2 linked regions of the Lujinxingia vulgaris genome follow. The protein of the gene in region 1 interacts with the protein of each later gene in a pairwise test. Links are inferred from orthologs where the notes say so. Each region holds a gene or a part of one and is shown on either strand. Other genes may lie near its edges.

What was found. Proteins that work in one complex are often made in the same cells at the same time.
Region 2: the proteins of priA (region 1) and FRC98_RS11060 interact in binary tests that used the Escherichia coli proteins (3 or more experiments, as listed by UniProt). The link is inferred for Lujinxingia vulgaris from one-to-one orthologs.

The regions. Positions count from the first base shown.
Region 1 is NZ_VOSM01000002.1:146,601-154,332, reverse strand. Bases 2,183-5,319 are described here. They hold priA (replication restart helicase PriA), read left to right. Parts: upstream 2,183-2,582; coding sequence 2,583-5,057; downstream 5,058-5,319. Other genes in these bases: FRC98_RS04325 (AAC(3) family N-acetyltransferase), read left to right, coding at 5,082-5,319; FRC98_RS04335 (ATP-dependent DNA helicase RecG), read left to right, coding at 2,183-2,586. Also shown: FRC98_RS04340 (hypothetical protein), read left to right, coding at 1-493; more of FRC98_RS04335, read left to right, coding at 511-2,182; more of FRC98_RS04325, read left to right, coding at 5,320-5,912; FRC98_RS04320 (bile acid:sodium symporter family protein), read right to left, coding at 5,935-6,837; FRC98_RS04315 (hypothetical protein), read right to left, coding at 6,984-7,589.
Region 2 is NZ_VOSM01000004.1:447,113-450,908, reverse strand. Bases 1,034-3,796 are described here. They hold FRC98_RS11060 (single-stranded DNA-binding protein), read left to right. Parts: upstream 1,034-2,076; coding sequence 2,077-2,517; downstream 2,518-3,796. Other genes in these bases: FRC98_RS11050 (tetratricopeptide repeat protein), read left to right, coding at 3,214-3,796; FRC98_RS11055 (hypothetical protein), read left to right, coding at 2,756-3,196; FRC98_RS11065 (tetratricopeptide repeat protein), read right to left, coding at 1,034-1,764. In the rest of the region: more of FRC98_RS11065, read right to left, coding at 1-1,033. UniProt on the Escherichia coli protein: Plays an important role in DNA replication, recombination and repair. Binds to ssDNA and to an array of partner proteins to recruit them to their sites of action during DNA metabolism. Acts as a sliding platform that migrates on DNA via reptation.

The DNA.
Region 1 (7,732 bases):
CGGCACAGACTGCGGCCCCGGCCTTCACTGCCACAGTTTCGACCCGCCAGACCCCCGCCTGGCTGTCTGCGTCAAAATGTGCGAACTCGCTACCGGCGCCGGCTGCGCTGCAGACGAGTTCTGCACCCTCGATGACCCCGACGCCGACTACAACGGCGTGGGCTTCTGCACCAAAACCTGCGACCTCCTCACCCCCGGCGCCTGCCCCGCAGGACAGGCCTGCGCTCCCAACAAAGACTTCCCCGACTTAAGCTGCCAGCCCTCGGCACGCTGCCTCCAGAACGGCGGCTTCTCCCAGAAAGCCGAGTTCTCCCCCTGCTCTGTGAACAACCTCCACACCAACGGCTGTCCCACCGACCTCCGCTGCATGCGCGACGCCAGCGATAACCAGCGCTGCCTCAAACCCTGCGACACCTTCGCCGACTGTGACGGCCGCGCCTGCGAACCGGCCCCCGCCCCCTTCGCACACCTGCGCTTCTGCCAGGCTTCCTGATCGCCGCACCCTCCCCCATGGCCGACGCCTCCCCCCACATCCCTGGTCGACTCGCGCTACGCCTGCTCCAGCCCCACCCCCTGGGGCTGGAGCGCCTGCGCGGCATCGGCCCCAAAACCGCCGCGCGCATGCGCGAGCGCGGCATCCTCGACCAACTTCATTTGCTGCTGCATATGCCGCGCAAATACCGCCCCACCTACCGCTTCTGGCCCGGCCATGAGCTCATCGAACGCCGCGCCTCCTTCGTCGAGGTCATCGGACAGATCTCCCACGTCCTCCCCCCCGCACGCCACAGCCGCGCCCCCCTGGAGGTCCGCCTCCAGGTCGACGACGCCGAGTTCAAACTCATCTGGTTCAACCTGGCCTTCCCCGGCTTCGTCAAAAAGTTCCAACCCGGCGACTGGATGCGCGTCGAAGGCAAACTCGACCACGAGCGCGACCCCGCTCAGATGGTCCACCCCACCTTCGACATCCTAAAATCCCGAGAAACCCGCGCTCCTCAGACCGAAGTCGTCCCCATCTACAGCTCCATGGAAGAGGTCCGCGACTCCCTCATCCACCCCGCCATCGCCGAGAGCTTCTCACTCCTGCACGCCGACCTCGAAGAAGGCGCCCCCCTCAACCTCCTCCGCCAACACGAGCTCCCCACCCTGGCCGACGCCCTCAAAACCATCCACGTCCTCACCCCCTACGACGACCTGGACTGTTTCCGCGAAGCCCTCACCACCGCCCGCAACCGCCTGATCTTTCAAGAGTTCTTCGACCTCCAGCTCGCCCTCACCCGCCGCTACGTCGCACAGCGCCGAGCCGCCAACGCCCCACGCCTCACCGAACGCGAACTCGGCCGCGAGCTCCTCAAAAAGATCCCCTTCGATCTCACAGGCGATCAGAAGTCCGCCATCGCCACCATCGCCGATGACCTCGCCAACCGCATCCCCATGCGACGCCTCCTCCAGGGTGACGTCGGCAGCGGAAAGACCGTCGTCGCACTCCTCGCTGCTGCTATCGCCATCGCCAACGGCCACCAGGTCGCCCTCCTCGCTCCCACCGAGATCCTCGCCCGCCAACACAGCCGCAACGCACACGCCCTCTTCACCGCCCTCAACATCCCCCACGCCCTGCTCGTTGGCGCCCAACCCTCTGCCGAACGCCGCGACATCCTCCACCAACTCGCCAGCGGGGAGCTCGGCCTCGTCGTCGGCACCCACGCCCTCGTCCAGGATGACGTCGCCTTCAAAAACCTCGCCCTCGTGATCGTCGACGAACAACACAAATTCGGCGTCGACCAACGCGACGCCCTCCTCGCCAAAGGCCAGGATCCCCACCTCCTGGCCATGACCGCCACGCCCATCCCCCGCTCCTTAGCCCACGCCGTCTTCGGCGACCTCGACCTCACCCTCATCCGCGAAAAGCCCCCCGGTCGCAAACCCGTCCGCACCGAGCTTCGCGACCGCTCCCGCGCTCCCAAAATCTACGACTACGTCAAAAAACGCATCACCGAGACCGGCGAACAGGCCTACTTCGTCTACCCCCTCGTCGAAGCCAGTGACGCCCTCGCCAACCGCCGCTCCGTCACCGAAGAAGCCGAACGCCTCGCCAACGGCCCCCTCAAAGGCCTGCGCCTCGGCGTCCTCCACGGCCGCATGGACGGCCCGGCCAAAGACGCCGTCATGCAACGCTTCTCCAACGGCGACATCGACGTCCTCTGCGCCACAACCGTCGTCGAAGTCGGCGTCGACGTCCCCAACGCCACCGTCATGGTCATCGAAAACCCCGAAGTTTTCGGGCTGAGCCAACTTCACCAGCTCCGCGGACGCGTCGGCCGAGGCTCCGTCGACTCCATGTGCATCCTCATCACCGGCTTCTCCCTCACCGAAGACGCCGAGCTCCGCCTGCAGGCCTTCACCACCACCGACGACGGCTTCAAACTCGCCGAAACCGACCTCGCCATCCGTGGCCCCGGCCTCTTCCTCGGCGTCAAACAGGCCGGACTCCCCGAATTCCGCTTCGGCGACGTCCTCCGTGACGCCCACTGGCTCCAGGCCGCCCGTCACGACGCGCGCCGTATCCTCCTGGGAGACGCTTCCCGATGACCTCCCCCCTCTACGCCCAGGTCGCCCTCGACGTCCCCCTCTTCACCGCGCTCTCCTACCGCGTGCCCGACCACCTGCGCGACGACATCGCCCTCGGACAGCTCGTCCAGGTCCCCTTCCGCAACCGATCCAAGACCGGCCTCATCACCGACCTCACCTCCGAGCTCGATGATCCCGCGCTCGCCCCCAAAATCCGCGACCTCTACGATCTCGTCGACGCCGAACCCCTCCTCTCCACAAACGACCTCAAGTTCCTCTCCTTCGTCGCCGACTACTACCTCTCCCCCATCGGCGAAGTCGTCCGCCTGGCCATCCCCTCCGCCGTCCGCGTCGAGGGAATCAAGCACTACCGCCGCCTCCCCGACGACCAGCGCCCCGCCTCGGCCACACCCCTGCCCCTCGACCTGGCAGACGCCCTGGCCTCCTTAAGCTCCGAAGAGCCCTCCCCCGTCGCCTCCCTGCGCGAGGCCTACCCCGACCTCACCTACCACCGCCTCTCCGAGCTCGAGCGCCGCGGCCTCGTCGAAGTCACCTACCAGGAAAGCGGCTCCCTCAAGCCCAAAACCGAGCGCTACTTCAAACTCCTCCCCCGCCCCAGAGGCACCCTCACCGGAAGGCTCGGCTCCAACCAACTAAAAATCCTCAAACTCCTCGACGGCATGCCCTCCCTCTCTCTCCCCGAGATCCGAGAGCACATACCCAGCCCCTACTCCAGCCTCAGCGCCCTCGAAGACCGCGGCCTCATCACCTCCTGGGAAGAAGAGGTTTACCGCGACCCCTTCGAAAACGCCCCCGTCGAAGCGCCCCCCGAGTTCGACCTCACCGAGCGCCAACTTCACGCCGTCAACGCCGTGGCAGAAGCCCGCAACGCCGGCCGCTTTGAGGGCTTCGTCCTCCACGGCGTCACCGGCAGCGGCAAGACCGAAACCTACGTCCGCATCATCCGCGACACCCTGGCCGAAGGCCGCCGCGCCCTGGTGCTGCTGCCCGAAATCGCCCTCACCCCCCAGTTTGTCGGCGTCTTCCGCTCCCACTTCGGCGAACGCATCGCCGTCCTCCACTCCGGACTCACCCCCGCCCAGAAGTTCGACCAGTGGCGCCAGATCCGCCGCGACGAAGTTGACATCGTCATCGGCGCCCGCTCCGCCCTCTTCGCCCCCATCAACAACCTCGGCGTCATCGTCGTCGACGAAGAGCACGACTCCAGCTTCAAACAAGAAGAAGGCACCCGCTACAACGCCCGAGACATGGCCCTGGTCCGCGCAAAACTCGCCAGCGCCCAGGTCATCCTCGGCAGCGCCACCCCCATCCTCGAGTCCTTCCACAACGCCCAACTCGGCCGCCTCACCTACCTCCCCATGCCCGAGCGCGTCGCCGCTCGCGCCATGCCCCCGGTCGACATCGTCGACATGCGCCGCGGCCCTCACAACCCCACCGCCGGCCCCTCCAACCTCCTCTCCGCGCGCCTGCTCTCCGAGCTCGACAACACCCTCCACGACCAGAAGCAGGCCATCCTCTTTCTCAACCGCCGCGGCTTCTCCCCCTGCGTCCTCTGCGAGTCCTGCGGCCACATTTTCGAATGCCCCAACTGCGACGTCTCCCTCACCTACCACCGCCGCATGGAAGCCCTGCGCTGCCATCACTGCGACTTCTCCCTGCGCATGCCCGAATCCTGCCCCCAATGCCAGCACACTGGCATTGAGCGCAAAGGCGTCGGCACCGAACAACTCGAAAACCACCTCCACGAACTCTACCCCCGCGCCCGCGTCGCACGCCTCGACCGCGACACCGGCGCCGGCCCCCGCCTCCAACAACTCCTCTCCAGCTTCCGACGCCGCGAGATCGACATCCTCGTCGGCACTCAGATGGTTACCAAAGGCCACGACTTCCCCGACGTCACCCTTGTCGGCGTCGTCTTAGCCGACATGAGCCTCAACTTCCCCGACTTCCGCGCCGCCGAACGCACCTTCCAACTTCTCACCCAGGTCGCCGGTCGCGCCGGACGCGCCGACAGCCCAGGAAAGGTCATCATCCAGACCTACACCCCCGACCACTACAGCCTCCTCACCGCCCAGAACCACGACTTCTCCACCTTCGCCCAGCACGAACTCGCCCAGCGCCAGGCCATGGGCTACCCCCCCTTCGGCCACCTCATCGCCCTCAAGTTCGAAGGCACCCACGAAGGCGCCACCGTCCAGGCCACCCGCGATTACGCCACCGCCGCGCGTCGCCTCCTGCGCTCCGACCGCACCTTCGGCGACAACATCGCCATGCTCGGCCCGGCCATGGCCCCCATCGGCCGCATCAACAACCGCTCCCGCTGGCAACTTCTACTCAAGGCGTCGGACCGCGCGCTGCTGCGCCGCTTCGCCATCCGCACCCTCGAACTTGCCAAACACTTCGAGGCCGGTCAGCCTCAACATCGCAACGTCCGCATCATCATCGACGTCGACCCCCTAAACATGCTCTAACCCCTCCTCACCCCGAGCCGCGCGATGTCCCACGCCGACCTCATCCGCCGCACCCACGCCCCCCACACCCGCGCCTCCCTCACCCGCGATCTTCGCGCGCTCGGCCTCTCCCCCGGCATGAACCTCCTGGTCCACTGCTCCATGCGCCGCATCGGCTTCATCGCCGGCGGCGCCCACACCCTACTCCTGGCTATCCTCGACGCCATCGGCCCCGACGGCACGCTGATGGTCCCCACCCACACCTCCCTCAACACCGACCCCGCCCGCTGGGAAAACCCTCCCCTCCCCGCCGACTGGCTAAAAACCCTCCGCGACGCCACCCCCGCTTTCGACCCCTTACGCACCCCCTCCCACCTCATGGGCCAGCTCGCCGAACTCCTGCGCACCTGGCCCGGCGCCCGCCGCAGCTCCCACCCCGTGGGCTCCTTCGCCGCCCTCGGCCCCGCCGCCTCCCAACTCGTCGACCACCACCCCCTCCTCAATGAATTCGGCGACACCTCCCCCCTCGCGCGTCTCTACGACCTCGACGGCCACATCCTCCTCCTCGGCGTCGGCCACGACCGCAACACCTCCCTCCACCTCGCCGAACACCGCGCTGACTTCCCCACCAAAACCACAATCACCGAAGGCTGCTCCATGCTCGTCGATGGCCAGCGCGCCTGGGTCACCTACCCCATGCTTGCCCTCGACACCGACGACTTCTCCGCCCTAGGCCGCGACTTCGAAGCCACCCACCGCCCCCCCGACTTCCACCTCGCAAAGATCGGCAACGCCACCGCCCGCCTCATCCACCAGCCCACCCTGGTCGACTTCGCCACCGACTGGATGGAACTCCACCGCCACCCCGACGACTAAGCCCCAACGCCCCCCAAACCCCTCAGGCAGCCTCGACCGCAACGCCCTCATCTGCTGCAGCCACCTCCGCCCCCTTACGCCCGAAATACGCCATCATCGCCCCACCCGTCGCAAACATCACCAGGCTGTAAATCCCTCCCGGCACCGCCATCTGCCCCTGCATCAGAATCGACGTCGCAATCACAATCGCCAGCGTCCCATTCTGCATCCCCGACTCAATCGAGATCGCCAGCGCCTGCGGCAACTCCAACTTCAACAGCTTCGACGACCAGAACCCGATGAGCATCATCGCCACGTTCAACCCGATCGTCACCGCCGCAAGCTCCGCAAAATGATTGCGCAGCACCTCGATATTCGCCGCAATAATCCCGATCAGCAGCACCACAAACACCACCACCGACCCCACCCGCGCCGGCGGCTCCAGCCGATCCGCAAGCGCAGGCTTACGCCACCGCAACAACATCCCCAGACTCACCGGCAACACCGTGATCCCCACGATCTGCCCGATCGTCTGCGCCAGCGGCAACGTCACCGTCGTCGCCTCCCCCATAAAAAAGCCCAGCGAAAACATGATGATCAGCGGAATCGTCACCACGGTCACAAACCCGCTGATCGCCGTCAGCGTAATCGACAGCGCCGTATCTCCCCGCGACACATGCGTGATCAGATTCGACGTCACCCCACCCGGACACGCCGCGATGATCATCACCCCCACCGCCATCTCCGCGCTCAACCCGAGCGCCACCGCCAAACCCAACCCCACCAGCGGCAATAGCACCAGCTGGTTGGTCAACCCCACCGCCACCGCCTTCGGATACACCACCACCCGCCGGAAGTCGTCCACCACCAACGACAACCCCATCCCCAGCATGATGATAAAGAGCGATAGCGGCAGCACCACCGACGTCAGGACACTCTCTTCCATGATCTCTCCGAGCTCATCTGCGCACCGCCGACTCACACCGGCCGCATACTGTTAACCGTGAGCCCGAAGTATCCCTTCACCCCTCCCCTGGCGCAACTCCCCATCAACGCGGCGGTCGATCATCGAACCGACCGCCGCTCTTCACCTCACCAACTCCAGACCCAGTCCCGCTGCAGGAAATTCGACACCGCATCGCCGCTGCTTTGCTCCAGATCCACCAGAATACCCGCCTCACTCTCCGTCGGCCCCACGTCCGCGCTCAACACCATCCCCAGCACGGTCGTATCCGCCTCATCCACACTCGGAGCATACGTCCCGTTGAGCTCGCTCACCTCAAACCTGTGATCCACATCCACACGCCCTTCCTCCCTCACCATAGCCCGCACCGCAAACGCCTCGTCCAGCGCATCGCCATCCACAGTCGCCACACTGAAGATCAGCGGGAGCTCCAAACGCGACTCACACACATCACTCTCCAGATAGAACGCGTTATCACCGTCGCGCTCAATCATCACCGAGAGCTCCTCACCGGCGCTCGGCGACTCATCCGCCTCCACCGTCGCCGTGGTGCTCAGCCCATCAAACACATCTCCCGGCACAACACCGTTGGGCGCCTCGTCCGACCACGCAACAGCGCTCTCGGAGTAGTTACAGTCCCCAGGCTCCGCCATGTCGTCTTCGGGCTCAGTCCCATCCAACCCACATCCCGAAACCACACCGCACATCAACACACCCATCATCATCTTCTTCATCGTATCCCCTGAAATTTGCGTCGCCTCCCATCACGTTCAGCGCGCGTAGAGTTAGGTTGCCAGACCCCTACCCTAAACAGGCTACAAAACGCATTTCAACACATCTCTCGATCCCGGTACCTCACCGGCCTGTGCCCTCTTCT
Region 2 (3,796 bases), on another replicon or contig:
GTCCAGCGCGTTGAAGCCGGGCGTGTCCCAGAAGTTGATCGAGCGGAGCTGGGGGTGGGGGTAGCTATAGTCGAGGCGCGCGATGGCCTCGGGCTCTTCGCGCATGTGCTGGCGAGCGCCGGCGAAGTCGACGTCGAGCTGGCGGCCGTCTTCGTAGACGACGCGGGCGCCGGCGCGCGGGCCATATCCCATGATGCAGGCGTGCGCGGTGGTGGGGAGCACGCCCATCGGGACGACTGCCTCCCCCAACAACGCGTTTACCAGGGTGGACTTGCCCGCGTTGAACTCACCGACGATGGCCACGGAGAGGGGGGCGTTGAGGTCTTCGAGAAGTTCGCGAAGACGGGGGATGAGCGGGCCGGCGTGTGGGTCGGCGCCGTAGAGGTTTAGAAGGGCTTCGAGGGCGGCGATGAGCTCCGCGCTGCTTCTGGGATCTTCGGGGGGATGCCAGTGAGGTTGAAGCGCGCGCAGCGCGCGCGCACGCGTGGCTGAAATCATGTCGCGCAGACGCGAGGTGGGGTGCGCCTCGGTGGCGGCGTTAAGGGTGATGAGCGCCTCGGCGGCGTCGCCGAGCTCCAGGGCAACTTCGGCCATCGCGTGCAGGTAGGGGGCACGCTGATCGGGGGCGAGCATGATGGCTTCGTCGAGAAGGTGGCGGGCGCCCAGCGCGTCGCCGGCGTGAAGTCGGCATCGGCCAAGCCCGTAAAGGAGTTCGGCGCGGCGTGGTGAGGTCGTGGCGTCGGGCTCTCCGGAGTGGTGCGAGGTGCTTCGGGAGAGCGCCTTTTCGAAGTGCGCGCGCGCCCGCTCGAAGTCTTCGAGTTCCAGCGCGCTGCGGCCGGCGCCGGCCAGCGCGCCGAGGTGGTCGGGGTGAAGCCCCAGCGCGCCCTCAAAGCTCGCCAGCGCCCGCTGATGTTCGCCCACCTGGGCGTAGGTCTGGCCGATGAGGCTGTGGATGTCAGCGGCGATGGTGTCGTCGCAGTCGGGCTCGCAGACCGAGAGAGCTCGCAAGAGCAGCGGGTTGGCGCGCGCGGGCTGGTGCATCGCGACGTGCGCGCGCGCTGCGCCCACCAGCGCGTCGAGGTGATCGGGCTGGCGATCGAGCACGTGCTCGTAAGCATCGGCGGCGCGGGCGGGGTGGCCCTGGCGCGAGGCGATCTCACCCTGGGTCAGGAGGTGTTCGACGGAGGGATGTTCGGCCGGAAGATCGTCGAGGATGGCCGCCGCGCGGGTGGCGTCGCCCCTGGCGAGCAGCGCGCGGGCAAGCAGCACGCTGGCCTCGGTGTGCTGCGCGCGGAGACGCAGCGCGCGCTGGAGTTCGCGCGCCGCCTTATCCGCTCGTCCCTGATCCAGGTAGATCCGCCCCAGCGCGAGGTGAACGTCAAAGTCGAAAGGCGCTTCATCGCCGATGGCCAGGGCGCGCTGCAGATGCGCCTGGGCCTCGGCGCTGCGCCCCAGGCGCTCCAGCGTCAGGCCGAGGTGAAAGAGGGTGGAGGGCTCTTCGCGGATGGCCAGGGCGCGCTCAAACGCAGTGACCGCCTCGTCGAACTCTTCGCGCAGCGCCAGACAGAGGCCCAGAAGATGATGGGTGCGCTCGATATCCGGCCGCCGCCGGAGCGCTTCATCCAGAAGATGGCGCGCGCGCACATATTCGCCGCGATCCATGGCTTCGCGGGCGCGCTCGTGCAGCAGACGCACGTCTTCGGGAAGTAAGACTTCGTCGAGGAAGTCGCCGACTCGGGCACCTATTTTATCAAAAATGCTCATGGTTGCTGGACCCCCGCACTTGCGGAATTACCCATTATTTGTTCAGGTGGTGAAGCTGGACACGTTGGCCGGTCTGGCGAGTGAAAAAGATCGAAAAAGATGCTCGCAGAAGGCAAAGTCTGACGCAGGTCGACGATAATAGAGAAACCAGCCGCGGCGCCATGACGCATTTGCCACGGGATGTGGCGGCGACGTTTCAGGGCTGGTTGTTGCATCACGGGCCAGCGCGCTTGGAGAGCCGGGCGTGCTGGTATATGACAGGCCAACGCGAGGCCCGAAAGGGCCGACGACAGATATCTAAGGAGGCACGTTATGAGCTTGAACAAGGCGATGATCATCGGGAACCTGGGCTCGGATCCGGAGGTTCGTTACACCCAGAGCGGCGCGGCCGTGGCGAACTTCAACATCGCCACCAACGAGGTCTGGACGGATAAGTCCGGTGTGAAGCAAGAGCGCACCGAGTGGCACCGCGTGGTGGTCTTTGGCAAGCAGGCCGAGAACTGCGGCAAGTACCTGAGCAAAGGCCGGCAGGTCTTTGTGGAGGGGCGGATGCAGACGCGTGACTGGGAAGATCGCGACGGCAACAAGCGCTCGACCACCGAGATCGTGGCGCAGACCGTGCAGTTCTTGAGCGGCGGAAGCTCGGCGGGGCGCTCCGATGGACCCTCGTCCTACGGCGACAGCGATCGCGGCTCGTCCGGGGCCGAGTCGAGCTTCGATCAGTCCTTCAACGACGACGATATTCCCTTCTGAGTCGTCGGCGAGCCCCGTGGCTTGAGGTCGCGGGGCACGCGTATGTGTTGAGGAGCGGCGGTGACGTTGAAGAGACGCGCCGCCGCTTTTTTCGTAGTGCGTTTTTTCGTAGCGCGTCGTCTTTTGGGAGGCGACGCGATATCGGACACAGGGTTCGAGGGGCGGCTTTTTGGGCCGCCGCCTCAAGCTGTGAACCGCAGTCTGTGCCACCGAACTTCCACTATCTTCGGAGGTTAAGATGGCTGAGGCATTGAAGGAAGACGCCCACGCGCGTTCGACGCGGGTGTACCTGGAGCTTATTGAGCGGGGCATCGCTGAGGGGGAGTGCGGCGATCGCAGCGAATTTTTTGAGGCCATAGCCGCCCTGATGCATGGTGATGTGGATCTGGCCGCGGAGCGTTTTCGTCACGCTCAGCGCCATTTGCCGCCACCTTTCGGGCCGATGGCCAGCTACGGGCTGGGCCGCTGTGAGGTGAAACGCGGACGGAGCGGCGTGGCGATGCGCGTGTTTAAAACGATCGCCTCAGGTGAAGCGCCGGCTGAAATCCGGCGGCTGGCCTGGTTGGAGGTTGAGGCGCTGGCGATTACGCGCGATGATCGCCTCACATGCCGCAAGGCGCGCGAGGCGCTGGCGCAGCTCGATGGCGAGCTTGAGCCGGTGCCCTCGGGCACGACGTAGATTGGGATACGATCTGGATGGAACCCTCCTCGCCACAGGACGCACATAACCCGCTGGGGCTGGCGCTCGATTTTATGTTCGGGCGCGGCTACCTGTGGGCGGAGCGTCAGCCGATCAGCGATTGGATCACGCTGGAATCGCTGCGCATGGAGATCCCGGATCTGAAGTTTCCCTTCGACGCGCGCTCCGGGCTGGATCGTTTCCGGCATACGCGGGCCTGGGTGCGGGAGGCGGAGTTTGCGATCTCGGAGGTGGGGCTCGGCGATCTTTTGAGCGAGGCGGCCGCCACCCTGGAGGGGTTTGAAGAGCTGCAGGTGCGCTTTCTGGATGACGCCGCCCACGTCAGCTTGAGGCTTAAAGCCTTCGGGGCGGACAGCTACCTGAGTTTTCGGGCGGCGCTGATTCCGCCGGAGCCGGCGCGGGCCGATGAGGTGCATCTCTCGCTCTACGACTATCGGGCCTACGGGGCGCTGCCTTACCCCGCTCGCCTGGTGGCCTATGAGCTGATCTCAAGTTTGCTCAACGCGCCGGGGTTGCGCTCGCCAGGGCGCGGCAAGAGTTTCAGGGTGGGGTTGGCGGGCGATATTGTGATTTTCAGGC